DNA from 2 places in the Lentibacillus cibarius genome. Region 2 is predicted to be linked to the other one. Evidence: a T-box and tRNA genes for the amino acid it is inferred to sense, from the RefSeq annotation. Region 2 holds a T-box; the other holds one or more tRNA genes.
What was found. A T-box is a leader RNA that pairs with one kind of tRNA and senses whether it is charged. The one in region 2 lies ahead of trpS (tryptophan--tRNA ligase), so its partner is inferred to be a tRNA-Trp.
Positions count from the first base shown of each region.

Region 1: it has a tRNA-Trp gene. The T-box ahead of trpS (tryptophan--tRNA ligase) is inferred to sense a tRNA for this amino acid. The anticodon was not compared.

Region 1 is NZ_VCIA01000001.1:2,596,219-2,602,567, reverse strand. It holds gene FFL34_RS12795 (AAA family ATPase) at 1-593, shown strand, start outside; gene mcrC (5-methylcytosine-specific restriction endonuclease system specificity protein McrC) at 586-1,623, shown strand; tRNA gene FFL34_RS12785 (tRNA-Leu) at 1,799-1,880, opposite strand; tRNA gene FFL34_RS12780 (tRNA-Cys) at 1,895-1,968, opposite strand; tRNA gene FFL34_RS12775 (tRNA-Gly) at 1,990-2,064, opposite strand; tRNA gene FFL34_RS12770 (tRNA-Gln) at 2,071-2,145, opposite strand; tRNA gene FFL34_RS12765 (tRNA-His) at 2,161-2,236, opposite strand; tRNA gene FFL34_RS12760 (tRNA-Trp) at 2,251-2,324, opposite strand; tRNA gene FFL34_RS12755 (tRNA-Tyr) at 2,336-2,420, opposite strand; tRNA gene FFL34_RS12750 (tRNA-Phe) at 2,442-2,514, opposite strand; tRNA gene FFL34_RS12745 (tRNA-Asp) at 2,553-2,629, opposite strand; tRNA gene FFL34_RS12740 (tRNA-Met) at 2,718-2,794, opposite strand; tRNA gene FFL34_RS12735 (tRNA-Val) at 2,818-2,893, opposite strand; tRNA gene FFL34_RS12730 (tRNA-Glu) at 2,957-3,028, opposite strand; tRNA gene FFL34_RS12725 (tRNA-Ser) at 3,045-3,136, opposite strand; tRNA gene FFL34_RS12720 (tRNA-Asn) at 3,138-3,212, opposite strand; rRNA gene rrf (5S ribosomal RNA) at 3,229-3,344, opposite strand; rRNA gene FFL34_RS12710 (23S ribosomal RNA) at 3,541-6,349, opposite strand, start outside.
Region 2 is NZ_VCIA01000001.1:2,886,861-2,893,209, reverse strand. It holds gene FFL34_RS18330 (hypothetical protein) at 73-228, shown strand; gene FFL34_RS14195 (hypothetical protein) at 283-663, opposite strand; gene FFL34_RS14190 (COX15/CtaA family protein) at 653-1,585, opposite strand; gene FFL34_RS14185 (nuclease-related domain-containing protein) at 1,901-2,710, shown strand; T-box leader at 3,395-3,573, shown strand; gene trpS (tryptophan--tRNA ligase) at 3,685-4,686, shown strand; gene FFL34_RS14175 (YjbA family protein) at 4,823-5,584, opposite strand; gene FFL34_RS14170 (hypothetical protein) at 5,743-5,949, opposite strand; gene fabF (beta-ketoacyl-ACP synthase II) at 6,073-6,349, opposite strand, start outside.

The DNA of each region.
Region 1 (6,349 bases), 290 kb from region 2:
AACTTGCAGAAGGGCCATTTTATGAGTTTTGTAAAAAAGCTGAACAGGACAGTGACCGTGATTATTTCTTTATTATTGATGAGATTAACCGAGGTAATTTAAGTAATATATTTGGTGAACTTCTAATGCTAATCGAAAATGACAAGCGTGGGCAAAAACTTCGCCTGCTTTATGCCAATGAACTATTTTCAGTTCCCAAGAATGTATATATTCTTGGAATGATGAATACAGCAGATCGAAGCCTAGCCATGATTGATTATGCCCTTAGAAGACGATTTGCTTTCTTTAAATTAGAGCCAGCATTTGATTCTGACGGGTTTCAAGAAATAGTATCTAAAGCAAATAACTCAAAATTTAATGCTCTAGTTGAACAAATAAAAGCCCTAAACAACTATATTAGTCAAGACGAATCTCTTGGAAGTGGCTTTAAAATCGGTCATAGCTATCTATGCCCAGATGAAGAAATAACAGACGAGTGGTTGTCATCGGTAATAGAATATGAATTGATACCATTATTAGATGAGTATTGGTTTGACGATCCCTCTAAGATTGAACTATGGACAAATCGACTCCGTGGTGTTCTGAATGATTAAAATTAAGAACATTTATCATATGCTTGCGTATGCATTTCAAGTGATGAATAAGGAAAACTATGCAAAGTTAGAAACAGAGGAATTTGAATATGCGGCAGATTTATTTGCCGCTATCCTTGCAAAGGGCATGGGAAACCAAATTAAGCGGGGATTATGGAGAGACTATGTTGAAAATACGGAATCTCTCAGGTCACCCAAAGGTAAAATTAATGTTACTCTTTCAGTCAAACAAAATACGATGCGAAACAAGCAGTTGATTTGTAGTTTTGACCAATATACAGAAAACACCTATATGAACCAGATCCTTAAGACTACTGCGGTTCTGTTAGTTAAGACTCCTGAAGTGTCAAGTAGGAATAAAAAGGATTTAAAAAAGGTGCTGCTTTACTTTTCCAACGTGGATCGAATAGATTATCGTAGAATTCAGTGGTCAAGTATCAAATACCACCGGAATAATGCTACCTATAAGCTGTTAATTAATATATGTTATTTGGTCATAGAGGGATTACTACTTACCGAGCAAGATGGTGACCGAAAACTGGCGCGATTTGTGGACAATCAGAAAATGCATCGTCTTTTTGAAAAGTTTGTACTGGAGTACTATCGAAAACACTATCCGGAATTTAATGCCTCCGCTTCTCATATTAATTGGGATGTTGATGAAGGTGATATTGAGTTTCTTCCTGTTATGAAAACCGATATTACGCTTACTTATGGAGAAAAGGTTCTTATTATAGATACGAAATACTACCAGCAAATGATGCAATCTAATAGTTATTATAATAGTAAAAGCTTTCACTCTCACAATATGTACCAAATCTTTACATACGTTAAAAATAAAGACTATACCAATTCTGGTCATGTGAGCGGAGTACTACTCTATGCAATGTCGGATGAGGTCATTGTTCCAGATAGTGAACTTTCTATTAGTAACAATCGGTTTGGAGTGAAGACTTTAGATATGAATAGGGATTTCTCAGATATAAAAAGACAATTGAACCAATTGGTCAAGGATTTTCTTTTGGATTAAACTTAGCGATTTGTCGGATTGAATTAGAATTATTCTTCGAGCAAAAATCATTCAACTATCCATGGAATAAAAATAACCTTATATCCTTGTTAACAAAAACACTCACAAACATTGGTGTATCAATATTTGTGAGTGTTTTATCGTTTTTTTAAATTATTTTGTTTTCATCTAAAGATACCGGTGGTGGGGCTCGAACCCACACTCCCGTAGGAACACGATTTTGAGTCGTGCGCGTCTGCCAATTCCGCCACACCGGCATAAAAGTTGTACTTGGAGGCGGTAACCGGATTCGAACCGGTGATAAAGGTTTTGCAGACCTCTGCCTTACCACTTGGCTATACCGCCAAAAGAAAAATATAAAGAAAATGGAGCGGAAGACGGGATTCGAACCCGCGACCCCCACCTTGGCAAGGTGGTGTTCTACCACTGAACTACTTCCGCTTTTACTGGCTGGGCTACCAGGATTCGAACCTGGGAATCACGGGATCAAAACCCGATGCCTTACCGCTTGGCTATAGCCCAATATATCGATTATAATGGGGCGACCGGTGGGGATCGAACCCACGAATGCCGGAGCCACAATCCGGTGCGTTAACCACTTCGCCACGACCGCCATAATAGAAATTATGGCAGGGGTAGCAGGAGTCGAACCCGCATCAAAGGTTTTGGAGACCTTCGTTTTGCCATTAAACTATACCCCTATTTATTTAAATGGTGGAGGGGAGGGACTCGAACCCCCGAACCCTGAGGGAGCGGATTTACAGTCCGCCGCGTTTGGCCAACTTCGCTACCCCTCCATATCCTATATTTGGAAAAGGTGGCTCGAGACGGAATCGAACCGCCGACACACGGATTTTCAGTCCGTTGCTCTACCGACTGAGCTATCGAGCCTTAAAGGTGTTAAGCAATGATAAGATTTAATTTAAAAATGGCGGTCCGGACGGGACTCGAACCCGCGACCTCCTGCGTGACAGGCAGGCATTCTAACCAACTGAACTACCGGACCATGTTAAATTGTTTTGGTTGCACTCATGAAGCACAACTGATATTCATTTAGCAATGATAGTTATTCGACGTAGTTAATTGAATAATTTTGGTTGCGGGGGCAAGATTTGAACTTGCGACCTTCGGGTTATGAGCCCGACGAGCTACCAGACTGCTCCACCCCGCGATATGAAATAAATAAGTGAAATATGGTGGAGGATGCAGGGCTCGAACCTGCGACCCCTTGCTTGTAAGGCAAGTGCTCTCCCAGCTGAGCTAATCCTCCGACGCACAGGATGTGCGATTGCATGTATTTACATGCCGTCAACTCTATCCTTTAAATTAATGATGACCCGTACGGGATTCGAACCCGTGTTACCGCCGTGAAAGGGCGGTGTCTTAACCTCTTGACCAACGGGCCACAAAGATAATTATAATGGCGGAGAGCGAGGGATTCGAACCCTCGAGACCGCGATAGCGGTCTACACGATTTCCAATCGTGCTCCTTCGACCACTCGGACAGCTCTCCATGGCTCCACAGGCAGGATTCGAACCTGCGACCGATCGGTTAACAGCCGATAGCTCTACCACTGAGCTACTGTGGAATATACCAAAGGAAATGCCTGGCGACGTCCTACGCTTGCAGGGGCAAGGCCCCAACTACCATCGGCGCTGGAGAGCTTAACTGCTGTGTTCGGCATGGGAACAGGTGTGTCCTCTCCGCTATCATCGCCAGACCCTAAAGTTATGAATGATTTTGTCTCCCGCAAAACTTGAAATATAGGAGCTTTAATCAAAACCTTTTATAACCAAGTGGTCGACTGATTTCTTCGTGCCAATAAATATTATAATGGTTTTTTTGAAAAAATCAAGGGTAAATTTGAAATTTACACCCTAAAAACTAAATAAGAGTGTGATTCAACGACTGTAGTAGTAGTTAAGTCCTCGATCGATTAGTATCCGTCAGCTCCACGTGTCACCACGCTTCCACCTCGGACCTATCAACCTCATCGTCTCTGAGGGATCTTACTCACTCGAAGTGATGGGAAGTTTCATCTTGAGGGGGGCTTCATGCTTAGATGCTTTCAGCACTTATCCTTACCACACGTAGCTACCCAGCTGTGCTCCTGGCGGAACAACTGGTACACCAGCGGTGTGTCCATCCCGGTCCTCTCGTACTAAGGACAGCTCCTCTCAAACTTCCAGCGCCCACGACGGATAGGGACCGAACTGTCTCACGACGTTCTGAACCCAGCTCGCGTACCGCTTTAATGGGCGAACAGCCCAACCCTTGGGACCGACTACAGCCCCAGGATGCGATGAGCCGACATCGAGGTGCCAAACCTCCCCGTCGATGTGAACTCTTGGGGGAGATAAGCCTGTTATCCCCGGGGTAGCTTTTATCCGTTGAGCGATGGCCCTTCCATGCGGAACCACCGGATCACTAAGCCCGACTTTCGTCCCTGCTCGACTTGTAGGTCTCGCAGTCAAGCTCCCTTGTGCCTTTACACGCCATGAATGATTTCCAACCATTCTGAGGGAACCTTTGGGCGCCTCCGTTACTTTTTGGGAGGCGACCGCCCCAGTCAAACTGCCTGCCTGAAACTGTCTCCGGGCCGGATAACGGCCCTGGGTTAGAATGTTCGTACAGCCAGGGTGGTATCCCACGGGTGCCTCCGCGTAAGCTAGCGCTCACGCTTCGACGGCTCCCACCTATCCTGTACAAGCTGTACCAACATTCAATATCAAGGTGCAGTAAAGCTCCACGGGGTCTTTCCGTCCTGTCGCGGGTAATGCGCATCTTCACGCATAGTATAATTTCACCGGGTCTCTCGTTGAGACAGTGCCCAAGTCGTTGCACCTTTCGTGCGGGTCGGAACTTACCCGACAAGGAATTTCGCTACCTTAGGACCGTTATAGTTACGGCCGCCGTTTACTGGGGCTTCGGTTCAACGCTTCGCCCGAAGGCTAACGCATCCCCTTAACCTTCCAGCACCGGGCAGGTGTCAGCCCCTATACTTCGCCTTTCGGCTTCGCAGAGACCTGTGTTTTTGGTAAACAGTCGCTTGGGCCTATTCACTGCGGCTCAGACTCAGCCTGAGCACCCCTTCTCCCTAGGTTACGGGGTCATTTTGCCGAGTTCCTTAACGAGAGTTCTCCCGATCACCTTCGGATATTCTCCGCGCCTACCTGTGTCGGTTTGCGGTACGGGCACCTGTGAACTCACTAGAGGCTTTTCTTGGCAGTGTGGAATCTGGAACTTCGATCACAATTGACCTCCCCATCACAGCTTGGAATTATTGGACGGATTTGCCTGCCCAACTTCCTCACTGCTTGGACGCACACATCCATCGGTGCGCTTTCCGTATCCTGCTGCGTCCCCCCATCGTTCAAACGCTCACGAGGTGGTACAGGAATATCTGCCTGTTATCCATCGCCTACGCCTTTCGGCCTCGGCTTAGGTCCCGACTAACCCTGAGCGGACGAGCCTTCCTCAGGAATCCTTAGGCATTCGGTGAAAGAGATTCTCACTCTTTTTTCGCTACTCATACCGGCATTCTCATTTCCAGGCGCTCCACCAGTCCTCACGGTCTGACTTCACAGCACCTGGAACGCTCTCCTACCATTGTTCGTAAGAACAATCCGCAGCTTCGGTGATACGTTTAGCCCCGGTACATTTTCGGCGCAGCGTCACTCGACCAGTGAGCTATTACGCACTCTTTAAATGATGGCTGCTTCTAAGCCAACATACTGGTTGTCTGGGCAACGCCACATCCTTTTCCACTTAACGTATACTTAGGGACCTTAGCTGGCGGTCCGGGCTGTTTCCCTTTCGACTATGAACCTTATCACCCATAGTCTGACTCCCAAGGTTTCACGTTGCTGGCATTCGGAGTTTGACTGAATTCGGTAACCCGATAAGGGCCCCTCGTCCAATCAGTGCTCTACCTCCAGAACGTATACCTTGAGGCTAGCCCTAAAGCTATTTCGGAGAGAACCAGCTATCTCCGTGTTCGATTGGCATTTCACCCCTACCCACACCTCATCCCCGCATTTTTCAACATACGTGGGTTCGGGCCTCCTGTCAGTGTTACCTGACCTTCACCCTGGACATGGGTAGATCACACGGTTTCGGGTCTGCGCCCGTATACTTCATCGCCCTGTTCAGACTCGCTTTCGCTGCGGCTCCGTGTCTTCCACTTAACCTTGCATACGAACGCAACTCGCCGGTCCATTCTACAAAAGGTACGCCGTCACCCATAAATGGGCTCCGACTACTTGTAGGCACACGGTTTCAGGTTCTATTTCACTCCCCTTCCGGGGTGCTTTTCACCTTTCCCTCACGGTACTGGTTCACTATCGGTCACTGGGTAGTATTTAGCCTTGGGAGATGGTCCTCCCGGATTCCGACGGAATTTCTCGTGTTCCGCCGTACTTAGGATCCACTCCGGAGGAAACTGCCTTTCGACTACAGGGCTCTTACCTTCTTTGGCCGGCTATTCCAGACCATTTCGTCTAAGCAGTTTCTTGATAACTCCGATGGAGTGTCCTACAACCCCGAAAAGCAAGCTTTTCGGTTTGGGCTGGTTCCGTTTCGCTCGCCGCTACTCAGGAAATCGCGTTTGCTTTCTCTTCCTCCGGGTACTGAGATGTTTCAGTTCCCCGGGTTTACCTTGCGTATCCTATGTATTTAGATACGCATACTATCCCATTACGGACAGCGGGTTCCCCCATTCGGAAA
Region 2 (6,349 bases):
CCTGGTTTTTTAAATAAAATGGGGGGAAATCGAGAACAACTAGATACTAAAACGGGAGAAAGAGGTGTTTTCATGCGCAAAAATAAGTCAGACAAAAAGCATCCAGAAAAACAATCTGGAAAGGTAAAACCGTATCAGGAAATAAATAATGCAGTTTCAGAAAATGAGGATTTACGATCGAGACAGCCAACGCCCCAACCAAAAGACTTTGAGGAGATCGAGTATTAAGTAAAGATGAAGCTGGTGGTAAGTAGTGTTACTTGTTCACCAGCTTATTTTTGTTTATTCAGTGCTGAATCGAGGCCGAAAGCTCACGGAATGTAGTAGAAGCAAAAATAGCAGGCTGATACCAAAAAAAGTAAAGGTTGCAGTGAAAGGTATCTTAAAAAACATAAGCTGTTGAAGACTGGTTACAATGGTTATTATCAAAAAACTAATGACCGTTTTGATCTGTATTTGTTTCATGTTTTTAGATCTCTTATATAATCCAGTGATTGCATTTGCAATGAACCAATAAATAATAACGACGCCAGTTAAAACAATGAGATGTTGGAACTTAACATCAGCAATAAACAGGCTCGTAATGTAACTTGCTAAAAAGAATAGAATAATGTAACTGACATTCAATAAATAAACTGGAATGGCAGGCAATTTAACTGACATCTTCCTCCCCCTTCACTGTCCATGTGAAAAAACAAGGTCCAAAATAGGCCTTAGATACAAGATATGCACCCTGAAATACCGTTATTACGACGACAATCATATGAATAGATGAAGCAACCTGGTTAAGCGAAGACAACTGGGTCATAAATCCGGTGACGCCATTCACGACAATCAATAGAAAAAACATAGCGGAAGCAGGCACTAAAACACTTTTCCTAATGGACATAAATAAAAGATATAATGCGCCAATTACAATCAGCGTATTACTTATTCCATGAATATTATAGATAACTTTGGAAAGCAAATTTGAACTGATTAGCAGTTCGTCAGTTACCATACTGTTTACTATTTTGCTTGCTCCACTGTGTTTAAGAAAAGCCCCGACCGTAACTTCTAGAAAATAAATCGTAAACACCCATAACGCAGGACTAAAAAGCTTTTTATAAGAATGGTTTATCTCCCTGCCCTCATGTGACTTCACTTCAACTCGCTGAAGCGCTACCGCCAGGAAAACAGTACTTGTCAATAGGAACAGACTAACCACCACATCAAGTGTCGTAAACCCAGGTGGAGTTCCAAGTATGACATTAAATGCCCCTACCATGGATTGTATCAATAACAATGCCATCGTAAGCAAAGTCAATACCCCAATTGACGTCTCACCTGTATACTTTCGTTTCCATGCTAGCACAGCATTAATTAAAATCACAAATCCCAATGAACCGGTGAATAGCCGATGAGAATATTCAATTACTTGCTTATAATCCAGGAAGTCAGGAAGGAGATTCCCCTTACATGTTGGCCAATCTGTCCCACAAGCATCCCCGGAGCCAGTTGCCACAACTAAATTACCTATAATCAAGGCTAAAACAGTCAAGACAGCAGTAATCACAGCAAACCGATGTCTATTTACATGCCGCAATTTATTTGCCTTCTCTCTTATTAAAATTTAATCAATCAAAAGCAGAAAACGCTATAAATGAATATACACTCATACGTATATAAAATTATCATATTTTATTTGAAATGCAACGGTTGGTATTGCTTTGTCAAAATAAATTCACATAGGTTCATGATATATTTTTTCCAATTATAAAAATTTAGTATATAATAGCATTTAAAAAAGGATGTGGACAATGCTGTGCTGTATAAGTCACGAACAAAACCAACTGAACTAAGAATCCTTGAATTATTAAACGCTCGAATGAAGCTATCTAATAGGCTTAGGGACCGCTATTTGAGTTTAAAAAAAGGCTATGAAGGAGAAAAGCGATTTGATTCCTTAACAGAAAAGTTGCAGTGTGAATGCCTGATCTTAAATGACTTACTGCTAGAAGTAACCAACACTACTTTCCAAATCGATACTTTAATCATCACCAAGCGTAAGATTAACGCTTTTGAAGTGAAGAACTTTGAAGGTGATCATTATTACACTGCAGATAAACTCTTCAAAAAGCCCAATTTAGAAATAATTAACCCATTGCACCAATTAAGTAGAAGTGAATCTTTATTATGTCAGTTGCTTTCCAACCTCGGAGTCAACCTTCCAGTGGAAACTTCTTTAGTATTCATCAATCCGGAATTCACCTTATACCAGGCCCCAATGAATCAATCAATCATTTTTCCGTCTCAGCTAAATCGTTATTTGAAACAATTCAACGCACAGCCGGGAAAATTAACAAAAAGCGACAAGCAGCTTGCAGACCAACTTTTAACTTTGCATATGACAAAGTCTCCTTTCGATCGGCTGCCCGCCTACGACTTTGACCAACTGCGAAAAGGAATTGCCTGCCCAGAATGCCATTCTATTGCCATGCATACTGAGAAAAGAACATGCGTCTGCCAGAAATGTGGGTGTAAAGAGCCACGTGATGATGCGATATTAAGAAGCAGTAAGGAATATAAAATTCTCTTCCCTGATGAAAAAATGACGACGAACAGGATTTATGATTGGTGCCAAGCGGTAGCATCAAAAAAGGTGATAAGACGAATCTTAGCAAATCATTTTCGTGTGGTCGGTGTTCACCAATGGACGTATTACGAATAACATATGGAATTGCGCTTTTTAGTCGCTCATTACACGAATGAGCGACTTTTTTGTTGAGGAAACGACTACTTCGGGCACTCATTACAGCAATGAGTGCCTTTTTTGGTGGTGGGAAGCCTCGTTCGGGCACTCATTACCCTGATGAGTTTCCTTTTCGACGGCGCTCTGCCTCATTCGGGCGCTCATCACCTCGATGAGTTTCCTTTTCGACGGCACACCACCTCATTCGGGCGCTCATCACCCCGATGAGTTTCCTTTTCGACTGCGAACCGCATCTTTCGGGCGCTCATTACCCCGATGAGTTACTTTTTCGACTGCGAACCGCATCGTTCGGGCACTCATTACACCGATGAGTTTCCTTTTCGACGGCGCACCGCATCTTTCGGGCGCTCATCACCTCGATGAGTTTCCTTTTCGACGGCGCTCTGCCTCATTCGGGCGCTCATCACCCCGATGAGTTTCCTTTTCGACTGTGCACCGCATCATTCGGGCACTCATCACCTCGATGAGTTTCCTTTTCGACTGCGCTCTGCCTCATTCGGGCACTCATCACCTCGATGAGTTTCCTTTTCGACGGCGCTCCGCCTCGATCGGGCACTCATCCACCATTCAACAACGCAAACAAGGGTTTCTTCTTGCATTTCTACCAAAGGATTTATATAATAGTAAAAACTCAACGCAATATTCCTAGCAATGACAAAGGTATAGTACAGTTACCCGCTGGATTTTTAGAGAGCTTGTGGCTGGTGAAAACAAGTACCAAGGTAATTTGGAAATGGACTTTCGAGCTAATTTATTTTGAAAGTGATTCTGCAACAACTGCAGAATAATAAGGGTGGCACCGCGGTTCATTCGTCCCTTTAGACCTGGGGATAAATGGATCTTTTTTATTGTTGGAAGCCTTCGTTTTACATATAGGGTCAACTATAAGCTTAATGATCTTACATTTAGAAAAAACAAGGAGTGAGTGATTCATGCAAACGATATTTTCAGGGATTCAGCCAAGCGGAACCTTAACGATCGGGAACTTTTTAGGAGCCATTCAGCATTTTGTGGGGCTTCAGGAGGAGAATAATTGTTATTTTTGTATTGTGGACGAGCATGCGATTACCGTTCCACAAGACCGGCTCAAATTAAGAAATAACATCCGATCGCTGGCGGCGTTGTATATTGCTTCAGGAATCGACCCGGAAAAATCAACATTGTTTATTCAATCAGAGGTCCCTGCCCACACCCAGCTCGGTTGGATGCTGCAGTCGATAAGCTATATTGGTGAGCTGGAGCGGATGACCCAATTCAAAGATAAATCAAAAGGTGGAAAAGAGGCAGTATCGTCAGCACTGTTAACATATCCGCCGCTAATGGCTTCCGATATTCTGCTTTATAAAACGGACGTGGTTCCTGTCGGTGAAGACCAGAAGCAGCACCTTGAATTGACACGGAATCTGGCAGAGCGATTCAACAACAAATTCAATGACATTTTCACCGTACCGGAAGTAAGCATTCCGAAAGTCGGAGCCCGCATCATGTCACTGCAGGATCCAACGAAAAAGATGAGTAAATCTGATGAAAATGAAAAAGCATTTATCTCCATGCTTGATGAACCGAAAAGAATCGAAAAGAAAATCAAGAGTGCCGTAACGGACTCCGATGGCATTGTGAAATTTGATAAAGAAAACAAACCAGGCATATCTAACCTACTGACAATCCATGCCAGCTGTTCCGGAAAATCCATTGAGACCCTGGAAGCAACATATGCAGATAAAGGGTATGGCGCGTTCAAAATGGACACGGCACAAGCAGTCATCGACGTGCTGAAGCCAATCCAGGACCGGTATCATGAGCTGATTAATTCTGAAGTATTAGATGATATCTTAGATGCCGGCGCCGATAAAGCTTCCTACAACGCTAATAAAACGCTCAGAAAAGCGAAAAAAGCAATGGGACTCGGCCGCGTAAAGAAAAAACGAAAATAGAGAACCATTTACACCACTCATTATCATAGAAAAACGCTTGGAACAAAAGTTTCCAAGCGTTTTTTATTTGGATCGATTCTATTCAGACAACATGTGCCCCTCTGTTTCGTATAAATGGGGTTCATATTTGTCGCAACTATTTCAGCTTTGACGTATTTTGCTGTGTCTCCTGTTCTGCTTCCCACATTTTTTCGAGAAACGGCTGCCCTTTAATCATTTTTGTGCATAAATCCTCATGCCAGTCGCTCCATCCATATTTGACGCCTTCATATAAGGTTTCCCATACAGTATTTTCATTCATATATCGAATATATGGGTATTGCTTCGGGTCCCATTCGGTCAGCCAGTAACGGAGCTCTTGCGGATTATTCGCTGTCCGCAATTGATCAAGTGCTATCATTAGGAGTTGCTTTAGGTTCCTTTCTCTACGGGTCAACCCATGAATAAGTTCCGGTTCCATCGATAGGATGTGGTACTCTTTTTCCACTTTTCTTTCATTGAATGCAAACGATTCCGGCTTTGTCGTTTTAATCATGTCGAATACAAGCTGCTCTTGTCTGGGTATCAGCCTACTTTTACGGACTGGAATTTGATAGCCAATGGTGTCAAATGTAATAATATCAGTTCCGTCTGTGACAACTGCCGCAAATTCAAGCGGTTTTCTTTCCTGACCTTTTCGTACATACGCACGTTTGTAGATTTTGTCCATCATATCATCCGGCAAGTCGTGCAAATCATTTTCAATGTAGTCAAAAAGCGCTTCAGATATGTATAACAACGGAACCTGATCCAACAGCTCAATTCCGTCATCTTTGCGCCACTCGTGAAAATAACAGACATTGTAGCCATTCTCCTCACCTTCAAACCAATTCACCCAGACGTCATGTAAATATAACATAAACAACCCTCGCTTATTGAATGAATCATTTAGGATACATTATGACCATTATGAAAAAAATTATTCGATTCATTGAAAAAAACGCGTGGGTATATCTGCTAGACAATTAATGTTGATTTATTTAATTAGCAAACGACCCGATAGTATATGTTTCTGAATTAAAAATGGTTTGGATACCGAAATAGAGCGATAGCAATCAGTAAAATACCAATAGGAAGGAAATAACACTCCGGCCGACTGGCAATGAAAATAAAATAATCTCCCCATGAAACGCCAACAGGCAAAAAATTCATATACGCAATAATTGTTACCCCGCCGGTTACAGCTAGTCCAAATCCAAGCAAAAACAGAAATAAATAGCCCAATAATCTACACCACCCATGCCTGTCCTTTAATTCATTTTATGCGCGAAATCAAAATTCATGATGCATGTCCACATAGGCAGCAAAAAAAGCTGACCGCGAGAGCAGTCAGCTTTTATTCCTTGCTTATTTATATTTTTTAAAGATGAGCGTTGCATTGTGTCCGCCAAAACCGAGTGAGTTGCTCATCACAACGTTGACATCCTGCTTTCTCGACTCATTCGGCACGTAATCCAAATCACAATCCGGATCAGGCGTTTCATAATTCATCGTTGCCGGGATGATTCCATCGTTAATAGCTTTCATAGATATGACAGATTCTAATCCCCCAGCGGCTCCGAGCAAGTGACCCGTGACTCCTTTCGTTGAGGAGACGGCAAGGTTTGTAGCATGCTCACCAAAT